Regions from separate parts of the Pantoea sp. E2023-21 genome, predicted to be linked through region 3. Evidence: riboswitches for the same ligand, from Rfam matches in the RefSeq annotation. Region 3 holds a riboswitch; each other region holds the start of a gene.
The links. A riboswitch is a leader RNA that binds a small molecule or an ion and turns the genes downstream of it on or off. The one in region 3 is predicted to bind thiamine pyrophosphate.

Region 1 (4,297 bases), 290 kb from region 3:
TTAAAAATGCTTGGCTTCGAGCGCGGCATCACCGTGCAGGGCGGACTGCCGATTCCGATCGCGACCGCCAATCACGGCACCGCATACAACTTATATGGGCAAAATCTTGCCACGCCATCGGCGTTTGAGAATGCCTTCCGCTTGCTAGTGCGTATGGCAACCAGCGCCGCTTAAGATGGCTTCAGCACCCCAATATGTTGTCGGGGTGCAGCGATATAAGGAGAAAGCGTGCTATGCCTCATCCCCTCAAACTCGGTGTTAACACCGCGATTTTCGACGGGCACGATATGGACCTCGCCTTCGGTATCATTCGCGAACTTGGTTACGACTACGTTGAGTTGGCCTATAACCAAGGCTATGTTGGCGATCTTGATGACAGCTTGTTTAGCCCGGAGAATGCGCAACGCATTCTTACCTTGCTGAACAAGCATCAGTTGAAAACGCTGGCGCTGGGTTGCACCTTTAACCTCGCACGACCAGAAGCGGTCGAATTCCTGCAAACGCGCATTGGTTTTGCTCAGGCGATTGGCGTCAAGCTGCTCAATGCCTGCACGGCAAAGCGTGAGGATTATGCGGTATTGGTGAGTCATCTACGGCAGATCGCGCCGCATCTTGAGCAGGCGGGGTGTTGCTTACTGATCGAAAATGGCGGTGACACGAATTATGATGCCTTTGCGCTGGCAGACAAGGGTGAACAACTGCTGCAAGAGGTGGGTAGCGCGGCGGTAGCCTTTAATGGCGATGCCGGCAACATGGTGTCGCTGCGACCCGAAGCTGATGCGATAAAGCAAATGATGCAGTTGCTGCCGCAGATGCGGCATTGCCACATTAAAGATGTGTTTAAGCAGGGCGCAGAGTTTTACTTTCCACCCATCGGTCAGGGTTTGCTGGATTATCAACCGTTACTTAACGCATTGGCTGAGAGAGATATTCCTTGTACGTTAGAAATTCCGCTGCGCATGCATCGGCTGGCTAACAGCATGCCGGTACGCAGTGGCGCGCCAGTGGAACTTGAACGCATTGTTGAGGTGCTGAGGGAGAGTAAAAGGTATATCGATGGACTGCAGCGCAACGCTGGCTAAAGCAGACATAGCAGGGCGTTAAATCCGCACCGCTGGAAGGACAATCTCTTTCAGCGGTGCGGATTCAGTCAGATTATTTCTTAGGAATTTCTGAAATCTCTTTCACGTCACTCTTATTCATTTGCTGCTTCACGCCATTGGCATCGACATAACCCAGCAGGCCGGTTTCCGCATCCTGTGGTTTGCCATCAGTTACGATGGTGCGACCATCATTGGTGTGGATAGCGTAGGAAGTACGCGTACATCCGGTTAGTGCGGACAGGGCAATCACTGCAGTAATAGAAAGCAAAATTGATTTTTTCATTAGTCTCTCCAGACAGTTATAAGGATATTAATTATCCAGTTCGCTCATGTTGGTAATCTTGTCGCGATTGATCTGCTCAGTTTTACCCGTTTGCGCATCCTTGTAGGAAACAAGGCCCGTGTCGCTGTCGATTTGCGGCTTGCCAGACGTCACGATAGTGCGTCCGTCGGTAGTCTTAATGGCCTGATTAGAAGAACACGCTGACAATGTCATTGCCATAAAGGTGCCAAGAAATGCGGTTGCTAATACTGTTTTTTTCATCTTGATGAGTTCCTTTCAGTGGAATAAGTTTTAACTACCTAAATAGCTTAGAACATTTTTCCGAAACAGCCAGAAAGCGTGGTATTAACGCAACTGGCTATCCTTACTTCCGCGACGATTGTAACCGCTGTTCGCCGCCTGTTTTTTATCCATCTTGCTTTGACAGTTCACGCAATAACGCACGCCCGCTAACGCCGCGCGACGCGCTTCCGGGATCGGTTCACCGCACTCATCGCAAAACTCGGCGCTTTCGCCGTGACCGAGATTTTCGCGGGCGCGGGCTACCGCATCATCAACCGTGGCATCAATTTGTTTGTGAACCGCACCGTCTTCCGACCAACCGCCAGCCATACTTCACCTCCATAAAAACGTATAGGAAAAGTATAAGACACGGCGCGATTAATGCCGGGCAGGTGGGAATGACTGCGTAAAACGCCACCACATTTAACAGGGTTGACACATCCTCGGGCGCCACCCTAGACTGCGGCTTGTTCCAAGGGGTGCTCTGTTAAGGGGCTGAGATTCTACCGGCTGGCGTGTCTGCGCTGGCAACGTAGTGACCCTCCGAACCTGATCCGGCTAATACCGGCGTAGGGATGCGGAACCGCAGGGCGACAGTACGCCCTGATTCCCTCTTTGTGCTTTGTAGCGGACAGTTCGCGCTCTTCAGGCGATGCCTGGGAGTCTCTGCGCAATCGCAAAGGTGGCTATGCACATGAACGAAACCCAAATCATCCAGGCTCTGCTGGCATTCCTGCAGCGCGAAGATGCCTCAGACGACGATTTCAACCAGCTGGCCCTTGAAATCTTCGCCTACCAGTTCACCCATAACCCACCTTATCGCCGCTTCGCCATCCAGCGTGGCCGCACGCCCCTGACGGTGAAAAGCTGGCGCAATATTCCCGCCATTCCGATTACCGCCTTTAAAGATTTGACCCTCAGCTGCCGACCCGTCGACGAAATGGCAGCCATTTTTATGACCAGCGGCACTACCGGCACGGTAAAAGGGCGCAGCTACCACCCAACGCTGGAAGTGTGGAAACATTCAATGCTGCTCAACTTCCGCCGCCGCTTTATGGCAGGCAGAGCACGTATCCGCATGGGCATTTTGTTCCCGGACCCGGTGGTGATGCCGAACTCCTCGCTGGCTACCTATCTCGATGTGGCGCTACAGGAATGTGGTACGCCAGACAGTGCAGTGATGGTGGGCGAGCAGGGTCTCGAAACCGAACTTCTGTTCAACGCGCTGGAGCAGACCGAAGCTCGCGGCGAGCCGTATGCGCTGCTGGGTGCAAGCTACAGCTTCGTGCATCTGCTCGATGAAATGCAGCGCCAGCAGCGGCGCTTCTCGCTGCCTGCAGGCAGTCGCATTCTGGATACCGGCGGGTTTAAGGGCCAGTCACGCGAAATGGGCGCGGAAGAATTCTACGCATCGCTCGCCGCCGCATTCGGCATTCCGCGCCAACACTGCATCAACATGTACGGTATGACCGAAATCAGCACGCAATTCTACGACTCGGGGAATGAACACTGCCCGCCGGTGAAATCAGGACCGCACTGGATCCGCACGCGTGTGGTCAATCCGCTTACCGGTGATGATGTGCCGGAGGGCGAGATTGGCGTGCTGGTGCATCACGATCTGGCGCATTTCAACTCGGTTTCCGCCCTGTTAACGGAAGATGCCGGTGCGATCGTGCCTGGCGGATTTCATCTGCTGGGACGCGCGACCGGTGCTGATGCCAAAGGCTGTTCATTGACCATGGATGCGTTTCTCGCCGGCGCGCGGGCTCCGCTGTGAAAGAAATTGCCGGTCATCTGCCGGGCCTTTCCATTGATGACGTGCAGTGGCACACGCTGAATTTCAGCCATCACGGCGAAAATCTTGAGGTTTGCGTTCCGCAACTCAATGATGAGCAGATAAACGCTCTTTCTGCGCGCATCCGCGCCAACGCCCGCGCCTACCTCTGCCAGCTAAGCGTCGCGCAGATCATTGCCGTCGTTGATCAAGCGGTAGTGCGACTACTTGATCGCCAGCATCCGTTACGTATCAAGGCTGAAAAGCTGCTGCCGATTATCACCGGTTACGATGCCGAAATGGTGCGCCTTGGCCTCACCGGCTACCTGAAAACTTTCCGCCAGCCGCAGCTGAAACGCTTTCTGGCGGAAGATTTCGCCGATCCTCAAATGCTCGACGATTTCCAACCGCGCCCTAAAGGCGGTTTCGCGCGGGCATTTGGCCCGCAGCTATTGATGCACATCTGGGCGGGTAATGTGCCCGGTTTGCCGCTGTGGAGTTTGATCTGCGGTCTGCTGGTCAAAGCGGGCACCATTGGCAAACTGCCGGGCAATGAGCCACTGATGGCGAGCTGGTTCGCGCAATTGCTGGCGGAAATCGACCCAAAACTGGGCGAGTGCATCGCAGTAGTGTGGTGGAAAGGTGGCGATGCGCAAACCGAGCCAACGTGGCTGCGCCAGCCCGATGCGGTGGTGGCTTATGGCGGAAACTCAACGCTGGCGGCGATCCAACAGCGTTTGCCTGTCACCACCCGCTTTCTGCCACACGGCCACAAAATCAGCTTTGGGCTAGTGGCGAATTCAGCGCTGAATTCACGGCAGGGCGCTGAACTGGCGCGTCGCGTGGCTCACGACG
Region 2 (4,297 bases), on a different replicon from region 3:
AACGTATTACTCACTGTCGTGCCACAACTGTCCTGACGTGGTACAGGCGCTGAACCTGATGGCGGTGCTGAACCCGCGTATCAGCCATACCGCGATTGACGGCGGTATGTTCCAGAACGAAATCACCGAGCGCAACGTGATGGGCGTGCCGGCCGTGTTCCTGAACGGTAAAGAGTTCGGGCAGGGTCGTCTGAGCCTGGCGGAAATCGTCGGTAAAGTAGACACCAATGCCGATAAGCGCGCGGCGGAAGAGCTGAATAAGCGTGATGCCTACGAAGTGCTGATCGTCGGCAGCGGCCCGGCGGGCGCAGCAGCGGCCATCTACTCGGCACGTAAAGGTATTCGTACTGGCCTGATGGGCGAGCGTTTCGGTGGCCAGGTGTTGGATACCGTAGATATCGAAAACTATATCTCTGTGCCGAAAACGGAAGGCGCTAAGCTCGCCGGTTCTCTGCGTGCCCACGTTGATGATTACGACGTGGATGTGATTGATACCCAGAGCGCCATCAAGCTGATTCCAGCGGTGAAAGAGGGCGGTCTGCACGCGATTGAAACGGCATCTGGCGCAGTATTGAAATCTCGCAGCATCATCATTGCCACCGGCGCACGCTGGCGCAATATGGGCGTGCCGGGTGAAGAGCAGTATCGCACCAAGGGCGTGACTTACTGCCCACACTGCGACGGTCCGCTGTTTAAAGGCAAACGCACCGCGGTCATTGGCGGCGGTAACTCTGGCGTGGAAGCGGCTATCGATTTGGCAGGCATTGTTGAGCACGTTACGCTGCTGGAATTTGCCAGCGAAATGCGCGCCGACAAAGTGCTACAAGACAAACTGCGCAGCCTGAAAAACGTCGATGTGATTCTGAATGCACAGACCACCGAAGTGAAAGGCGACGGCAGCAAAGTCACCAGCCTGACGTACATCGACCGTAATAACCAGACCAGCCACGAAATCGCGCTGAGCGGTATCTTCGTGCAGATTGGTTTGTTGCCAAATACCACCTGGCTGGAAGGTGCGGTTGAGCGCACCAAAATGGGCGAAATCATCATTGATGCCAAGTGTGAAACCAGCCTGAAAGGCGTGTTCGCGGCCGGCGACTGCACCACGGTGCCGTACAAGCAGATCATCATCGCCAGCGGTGAAGGCGCGAAAGCCTCACTCAGCGCCTTTGATTATTTGATTCGTACCAAACCGGCTGAATAAGTTTTTGCGATAGCCACGCAACAGCCCTGCAATCTGTGTTGCAGGGCTTTTTTTATATATGGATGTTGCTAACCCAACCAGCGTTTTGCTTCGGCATCACTGATATCGCGGTAATACACCTTGTTCAGATATTCGCCGCATCGTTTACAACGCGCTTCAATGTGAGTGGAAAAATAAGTTCTGCCGGTGGGAGAAATCGCGCCCTTGCGGGATATTTGGATGTTGTGCCATTTATGCGCATGTGGAATAAAGCTGAAGAATTTTAATTTCATTATCGCTACCGGAATCGAGTGGGCGGGGTTTCTCTTCAAATCCGGAGGGCTATTAGGCCGTTTTTTGCGCAAAATGAGCTTGATATTTATCAAGTTGAAATGAGTCTTGTCTCAAATGATTGGTTTTTAATTGGCACTCAACAGCGCCACTTTCATCACATCGGCTGATTTACAAGCTTCAACGCTGCCATTATCCTGTCTGCGGCATGAAGCAACACCTGCATGCTATGACTCGGGGTGCCCCTGTAAACAGGGCTGAGATACACCCGCTGACCTGATCTGGATAATGCCAGCGTAGGGAAGTCAGATGCCTGACCGCATTCGCCTTCTTGATCGCCGGTTGGGAGCCTTATGAAAAAGCCTGACCTTCTTTCCCCTGCGCAACTCGCGCACTCACTGCAACTGCTGCGTCAGCAAGCGCCACTGGTGCACTGCATGACGAATGACGTGGTGCAAACCTTTACTGCCAATGTGCTGCTGGCGCTGCAAGCCTCGCCTGCGATGGTGATCGATCCTGAAGAGGCGGCACAATTTGCGGGTTTTGCCGATGCGTTATTGATTAACGTCGGCACGCTAACGCGCAATCGTCGTGATGCCATGTTAGCGGCGGTGCAAGCCGCGCAAAGCGCAGGCACGCCGTGGACGCTGGATCCGGTGGCGGTCGGCGCATTAACGCTGCGCACCGCCTTCTGCCAACAGTTGCTGAGCCTGCAACCGGCGGCGATTCGCGGTAATGCTTCAGAAATTCTCGCCCTGGCGAACCAGGCAAGCGGCGGACGCGGTGTGGACAGCCTGCATCAGGCGGATGCTGCGCTAAGTGCGGCCCAGCAACTGGCAGGTGATTACCAAACCGTTGTAGCGGTTACCGGTGAAGTCGATTACGTCACTGACGGTGTGCAAACGCTGGCCATTCCCGGTGGCAGTCCGCTGATGACGCGCGTGGTGGGCACAGGTTGCGCGCTGTCGGCGGTGGTTGCCGCCTTTAGCAGCTTACCGGGCGATCGCCTGCAACATGTCGCTGCGGCCTGCCGCGTGATGTCGCTGGCCGGTGAGCTGGCCGCGCGTAAAGTCGAAGGGCCGGGCAGTTTTGTCGCCGCGTTCCTTGATACGTTGTGGACGCTGGAGGTGAATGCATGAAACGCATCAACGCGTTAACCATTGCTGGCACCGATCCGAGCGGCGGCGCGGGTATTCAGGCCGACCTCAAAGCCTTTTCCGCGCTGGGCGCTTATGGCACCAGCGTTATCACTGCGCTGGTGGCACAAAACACCTGCGGCGTGCGGTCGGTCTATCGCATCGAACCTGATTTCGTTGGCGCACAACTCGATTCGGTGCTGGATGATGTGCGCATCGATGCCGCTAAGATTGGCATGCTGTCAGAAACCGCGATTGTCGAAGTGGTGGCCGAGCGGCTAAAACGGGCCCGTTTGCCGTTTGTGGTGCTGGATACGGTGATGATCGCCAAAAGCGGCGATGCGCTGCTGTCGCCGGATGCGGTAGCCAGCGTGCGCGAATTGCTGCTGCCGCAGGTGTCGCTGATCACGCCAAATCTGCCGGAAGCCGCCGCGCTGTTGGGACGCGTGATGGCGCAGGATGAGAAAACCATGTTGCAGCAGGGCGATGCACTGCTCGATCTTGGCTGTGAAGCGGTGCTGATGAAGGGCGGACATCTTAGCGATGCCGAAAGCCCGGATTGGCTGATTACCCGCGACGGACGTCAGCGCTTTACCGCGCCACGTGTTAACACGCGTCACACGCATGGTACGGGGTGTTCGCTGTCGGCGGCGCTGGCCGCATTGCGTCCGCGTCATGATGATTGGGTGACGACGGTGGCAGAAGCCAAAGCCTGGCTGCAGCAAGCGCTGCTGCACGCCGATTCGCTGGAAGTAGGAAAAGGCATTGGGCCGGTGCACCATTTCCATCAGTGGTGGTAGGGCGTAACGCCAGATTGCCGCTTTTTCATTGCGCATCCGTCTGAAAAATGGAGTCAGCAATTTGCCTGCCTGGTGCATTCCGGTCCAGGCTGTTGGGGGCGAATCGGCAACGGCCGGTTCCAATCCAGCCATTTATCAGGAGCGAACATGACGGACATCGTACAGTTATTGGGCAAAGAAGCGGACAGCCTTCTTCAACATCGCTGCATGACTCTTCCAGCGGATAGCCTCTATTTACCCGGCGCGGATTATGTCGATCGCGTCATGATCGACAACAATCGCTCTCCCACCGTATTACGCAATATGCAAACGCTGTACAACACCGGACGTCTGGCGGGCACCGGCTATTTATCGATTCTGCCGGTCGATCAGGGCGTTGAGCACTCAGCGGGCGCCTCCTTTGCCGCCAATCCGGCCTATTTCGATCCGAAGAATATTGTTGAGCTGGCGATTGAAGCCGGCTGTAACTGCGTGGCATCCACCTATGGCGTGCTGGCCTCGGTGGCACGCCGCTATGCGCATCGCATTCCGTTTATGGTGAAGCTAAACCATAACGAAACCCTGAGTTATCCCACCCAATACGATCAGACGTTGTATGCCAGCGTTGAGCAGGCGTTCAATCTGGGCGCGGTGGCGGTTGGCGCAACGATCTACTTCGGTTCTGAACAATCGCGTCGGCAGATCGAAGAGATCTCGGCAGCCTTTGAACGTGCGCATGAGCTGGGCATGGTGACGGTATTGTGGGCTTATCTGCGTAATGATGCTTTCAAGAAAGAGGGCGTTGATTATCACGCCAGCGCCGATTTAACCGGCCAGGCCAACCATCTGGCGGCCACCATCGGAGCGGATATCGTTAAGCAGAAGATGGCGGAAAATAACGGTGGCTA
Region 3 (4,297 bases):
TTTATTGGCTATCTGTTTTTACAGGTGCCGGGCGGACGTATCGCGGTCAATGGCAGCGGTAAACGCTTTATCGCCTGGTCGCTGGCCGCGTGGATGGTCGTCTCCATCGCCACCGGTTTTGTCACTAACCATTATCAGCTGCTGGCGCTGCGTTTCGTGCTGGGGATTTCCGAAGGCGGCATGCTGCCAGTGGTGTTAACCATGGTCAGCAACTGGTTCCCGGAAAAAGAGCTGGGGCGCGCCAACGCCTTTGTCATGATGTTCGCGCCGTTAGGCGGCATGTTCACCGCACCGATTTCCGGTTACATCATCAATGTGCTGGACTGGCGCTGGCTGTTTATTATTGAAGGCCTGCTTTCTGCCGTGGTGCTGCTGGTGTGGTGGCTGGTGATCGCCGATCGTCCAGAAGAGGCGCGCTGGTTACCGGCCCGTGAAAAAGAATATTTGTTGCGCGAACTGGCGCGCGAAAAAGCACTGCACCTGCAAAAGGAACCGGTTAGCAAAGCGCCGTTGAAAGCGGTGTTCCGCAACTCGGGCCTGATGAAGTTAGTGGCGCTCAACTTCTTTTATCAAACCGGTGATTACGGTTACACACTGTGGCTGCCAAGTATCCTGAAAAATCTCACCGGCACCAATATGGCGGGCGTCGGTCTGCTGGCGGCGATCCCCTTTGTCGCCACCGTGCTCGGCATCTACGCCATTTCATGGTTAAGCGATCGCACCGGTAAGCGCCGATTGTGGGTGATGGTGTCGCTGTTCTGCTTTGCCGCGGCATTGCTGGCTTCGGTGGTACTGCATGACAATGTGGTGGCGGCCTATATTGCGCTGGTGGTGTGCGGCTTCTTCCTCAAAGCGGCAACCAGCCCGTTCTGGTCGATTCCCGGACGAATTGCTGCGCCTGAAGTCGCGGGTAGCGCGCGTGGTGTCATCAATGGTTTGGGTAATCTGGGCGGATTCTGCGGACCGTATTTAGTCGGGATCATGACGCTGCTGTACAGCCAAAACGTGGCGATTTGCTGGCTGGCGGGGTCGCTGGTGATTGCCGGTATCTTTACGCTGTTACTGCCTAAAGCGTGCGATATCAATCCGTCTGAAACGCGCCGACAATTGAAGCGTAATCATTTGATGAGTGTGAAACATTGAGTGAGGCGAGGCTGGCACTATTCTGAATATTAACCAAAGAAAGTCATCATAAATAAAAAGGGAGCGCCTGATGAGGTGCTCCCTTTTTAATGATTCAGTCAATCGACAAATGGTGAATAGCCAGCACTGCGCGCGCCGCTTCTTTGCCTTTCTTAATGAAATGCTCGGTATAGAAGTTTTCGATAACATCAACCGGCTGGAAATTATGTGGCGTTAATGAAACGGAAAACACCGGCACATTGGTGGTCAGCTGCACATTCATCAGGCCATCAACCACCGCAGCGGCAACAAAATCATGGCGATAGATACCGCCGTCAACCACCAGCGCGGCGCAGACAATCGCATCATACTTGCCGGTTTCGGCCAGACGCTTAGCCAGCAATGGCATTTCAAATGCGCCAGGCACTTCCAGCACTTTTAATTCCGCTTCAACGGATTGATCGGCTAATTCTTTTTCAAAACCTACCAGGGCGTTATGGACAATTTCTTTGTGCCAGCCGGCTTTAATAAATGCAATTTTAATATTGTTCATGGTTATTCCGACATCACCTGTATTTGTTCTTGCGCATAAAATAATGTGTTTGTATACCATATGTTACGCTGGTGATCCACCAAGTCCAGGTAGCGATAAATGCCTTCACGCTCGCCTGTGAGGATGTAAAAACCGCTGTCAAAGCTGGCACATTCCGTAGCGGCGCGATTTATCGCGCAATAAATTACGCCGCTACGGAATGTGCGGTGACTGAATAGCGCACTTGACGGCGGCCAACGCCTGCAATACAAATAGACGCGTCGGGGGAGTCTCGCCAAAGAGACTGAGAGGCTAATTGCGCATTGCGCGGCTTAGCGACCCTTTGAACCTGACCCAGTTGATACTGGCGTAGGAAGACTGACAGTCTTTTTCATCGGGCTGTCTGGCGCTCAGGCAAGCTCGATGGTTGCGCCATTTCCCTTCTCCTGTATCTGCGGGTCTCAGCTAACACTGAGAGGCCGATGTGAATTCCCCCTTTTTGAACATCCTGGAACCGGCGCTGTGAGCCGCTGGAGCGTGCTCGGCTGCGGCGTGGCGGGCTTGTGCGTGGCAACCTTGCTGGCGGAACGCGGCGAAGACGTCGAGGTCATTGGCGATGAATCACGCCAACCGGCATCGTGGTTTGCTGGCGGCATGCTGGCGCCCTGGTGTGAAGCCGAAAGCGCGCCGCGCGACGTTATCACCCTTGGACAACATGCCGCCGCATGGTGGCAATCGCGCATCAGCAGCATTGAGCATCAGGGCACGTTAGTGGTTGCGCCACCGCGCGATAGCCAGGAACTCAACCGTTTCGCCCGCATGACCGAGCAGCATCACTGGATCGATCCTGCAGACATCGAACCGGCGCTGGAAGGACGCTTTGCGCGCGGACTGTTTTTCGCCCAGGAAGCGCACCTCGATCCGCGGCTGGCGCTGCAGGAGATGCGTGACACGCTGATCGCGCGCGGTGTGCCCTTCAACCGCACTGCACCGAGTGGACAGATTATCGATTGTCGCGGCATCCACGCCGCGCCTGAACTGCCGCGCCTGCGTGCGGTGCGCGGCGAGATGCTGATCCTGCACAGCGATGAAGTGCAGTTTTCCCGCCCGATTCGTCTGCTGCATCCGCGTTTTCCCTGCTATCTGGTGCCGCGTCGCGGCGGCCATTTTATGCTCGGCGCCACCATGATCGAAAGCGACGATGCCAGCGCCATCAGTGCGCGCGCCATGATGGAGCTGCTCAGCGCCGCATACGCGATCCATCCGGCCTTAGCCGAAGCGCGCGTGATTGAGAGCGGCAGCGGACTGCGTCCGGCCTATCCGGCAAATCTGCCGGAAATTCACTATCACAATCAAACCTTTTATCTCAACGGCCTGTATCGCCACGGTTTTCTGCTGGCACCGATGCTGGCTGAGCAGCTAATGCAGCGCCTTTTCGGGGAGCACTTAAATGAATATTCAGCTTAACGGCCGCGCCATCAGCACCCAGGCTAAGAGCCTGAGCGAATTGCTAATCGAGCAGCAAATTGATGTAGCCTGCGTCGCCACTGCCTTGAACGGGGCTTTTGTGCCAAAAAGCCAGTACGACACACAGCTGCTGGACGAAGGTTGTCAGCTCGAAGTGCTGTCACCGATGCAGGGAGGTTAAACGATGTTCTACGATTTTGATCCGCAATCTCGCTTCCTGCTCGGCACCGCCGGCTATCCTTCGCCCGCCATTTTGCAGCAGGCGGTTGCCGCCTCCGGCACCGACATCATTACCGTCAGTTTGCGGCGCGAAGGCGCGGCGGGGGCGGCTTTCCGCGAGTTATTGACCGGCCTCAACATCCGCGTGTTACCGAATACCGCCGGTTGTCACACGGTGAAAGAAGCCGTCACCACCGCCCATATGGCGCGGGAACTGTTCAACACGGCGTGGATCAAACTGGAAGTCATTGGCCATGCCGACACGCTGCAGCCCGATCCTTTTGCGCTAGTAGAAGCAGCGCGCATCCTCACAGAAGACGGCTTTCAGGTGTTCCCGTATACCACCGAAGATCTGATCGTTGGCGAAAAGCTGCTGGCGGCCGGATGTGAATTGTTGATGCCGTGGGGCGCGCCGATCGGTTCCGGCCAGGGTTTGCGTAACATTGACGGCCTGCGCGCGATGCGTGCGTGGTTCAGCGATGTTCCGCTGATTATTGATGCGGGAATTGGCGCGCCGTCGCAGGCCGCGCAGGCGATGGAAATGGGTTTCGATGGCATCCTGCTCAATACCGCCGTCGCCAAAGCGGGCGACCCGATCGGCATGGCCAACGCCTTCCGCCTGGCGATTGAAGCCGGACAGGCCGCACGCCGCGCCGGATTGATGGAGAAGCGTGATATGGCGAGCGCGTCCACGCCGATCTTTGGCCTGGCCAACTTAAGTTGAGGCCGCTAAATATGCAACGTTATCAACGTCAGATGATGCTGCCGGAAATCGGTGAGGCAGGGCAACAGAGGCTGCTAAACGCGCGCGTGCTGGTGGCGGGCGCGGGTGGATTAAGCGCCACGCTGTTGCCGCAGCTGGTGGGCGCGGGTGTCGGTCATATTCGTCTGTATGACGACGATATCGTGGCGCTGCATAACCTGCATCGGCAAACACTCTTTACTCTGCAGGATATC

Region 1: it holds a riboswitch for thiamine pyrophosphate, as region 3 does, so the genes downstream of both, ACRQ84_RS21735 (LuxE/PaaK family acyltransferase) here and ACRQ84_RS19360 (FAD-dependent oxidoreductase) in region 3, are expected to answer to the same signal.
Region 2: it holds a riboswitch for thiamine pyrophosphate, as region 3 does, so the genes downstream of both, thiM (hydroxyethylthiazole kinase) here and ACRQ84_RS19360 (FAD-dependent oxidoreductase) in region 3, are expected to answer to the same signal.

What each region holds. Positions count from the first base shown of each region.
Region 1 is NZ_CP195345.1:603,474-607,770, reverse strand. Features, by position in the region: gene ACRQ84_RS21760 (4-hydroxythreonine-4-phosphate dehydrogenase PdxA) at 1-174, shown strand, start outside; gene ACRQ84_RS21755 (sugar phosphate isomerase/epimerase family protein) at 234-1,082, shown strand; gene ACRQ84_RS21750 (YgdI/YgdR family lipoprotein) at 1,156-1,386, opposite strand; gene ACRQ84_RS21745 (YgdI/YgdR family lipoprotein) at 1,414-1,647, opposite strand; gene ACRQ84_RS21740 (DksA/TraR family C4-type zinc finger protein) at 1,732-1,998, opposite strand; TPP riboswitch at 2,134-2,261, shown strand; gene ACRQ84_RS21735 (LuxE/PaaK family acyltransferase) at 2,363-3,445, shown strand; gene ACRQ84_RS21730 (acyl-CoA reductase) at 3,442-4,297, shown strand, end outside.
Region 2 is NZ_CP195344.1:1,798,779-1,803,075, reverse strand. Features, by position in the region: gene ahpF (alkyl hydroperoxide reductase subunit F) at 1-1,204, shown strand, start outside; gene ACRQ84_RS08535 (hypothetical protein) at 1,273-1,476, opposite strand; TPP riboswitch at 1,700-1,794, shown strand; gene thiM (hydroxyethylthiazole kinase) at 1,828-2,613, shown strand; gene thiD (bifunctional hydroxymethylpyrimidine kinase/phosphomethylpyrimidine kinase) at 2,610-3,410, shown strand; gene fbaB (class I fructose-bisphosphate aldolase) at 3,558-4,297, shown strand, end outside.
Region 3 is NZ_CP195345.1:67,772-72,068, forward strand. Features, by position in the region: gene ACRQ84_RS19350 (MFS transporter) at 1-1,143, shown strand, start outside; gene ACRQ84_RS19355 (6,7-dimethyl-8-ribityllumazine synthase) at 1,238-1,675, opposite strand; TPP riboswitch at 1,928-2,047, shown strand; gene ACRQ84_RS19360 (FAD-dependent oxidoreductase) at 2,177-3,121, shown strand; gene thiS (sulfur carrier protein ThiS) at 3,105-3,302, shown strand; gene ACRQ84_RS19370 (thiazole synthase) at 3,306-4,064, shown strand; gene ACRQ84_RS19375 (HesA/MoeB/ThiF family protein) at 4,076-4,297, shown strand, end outside.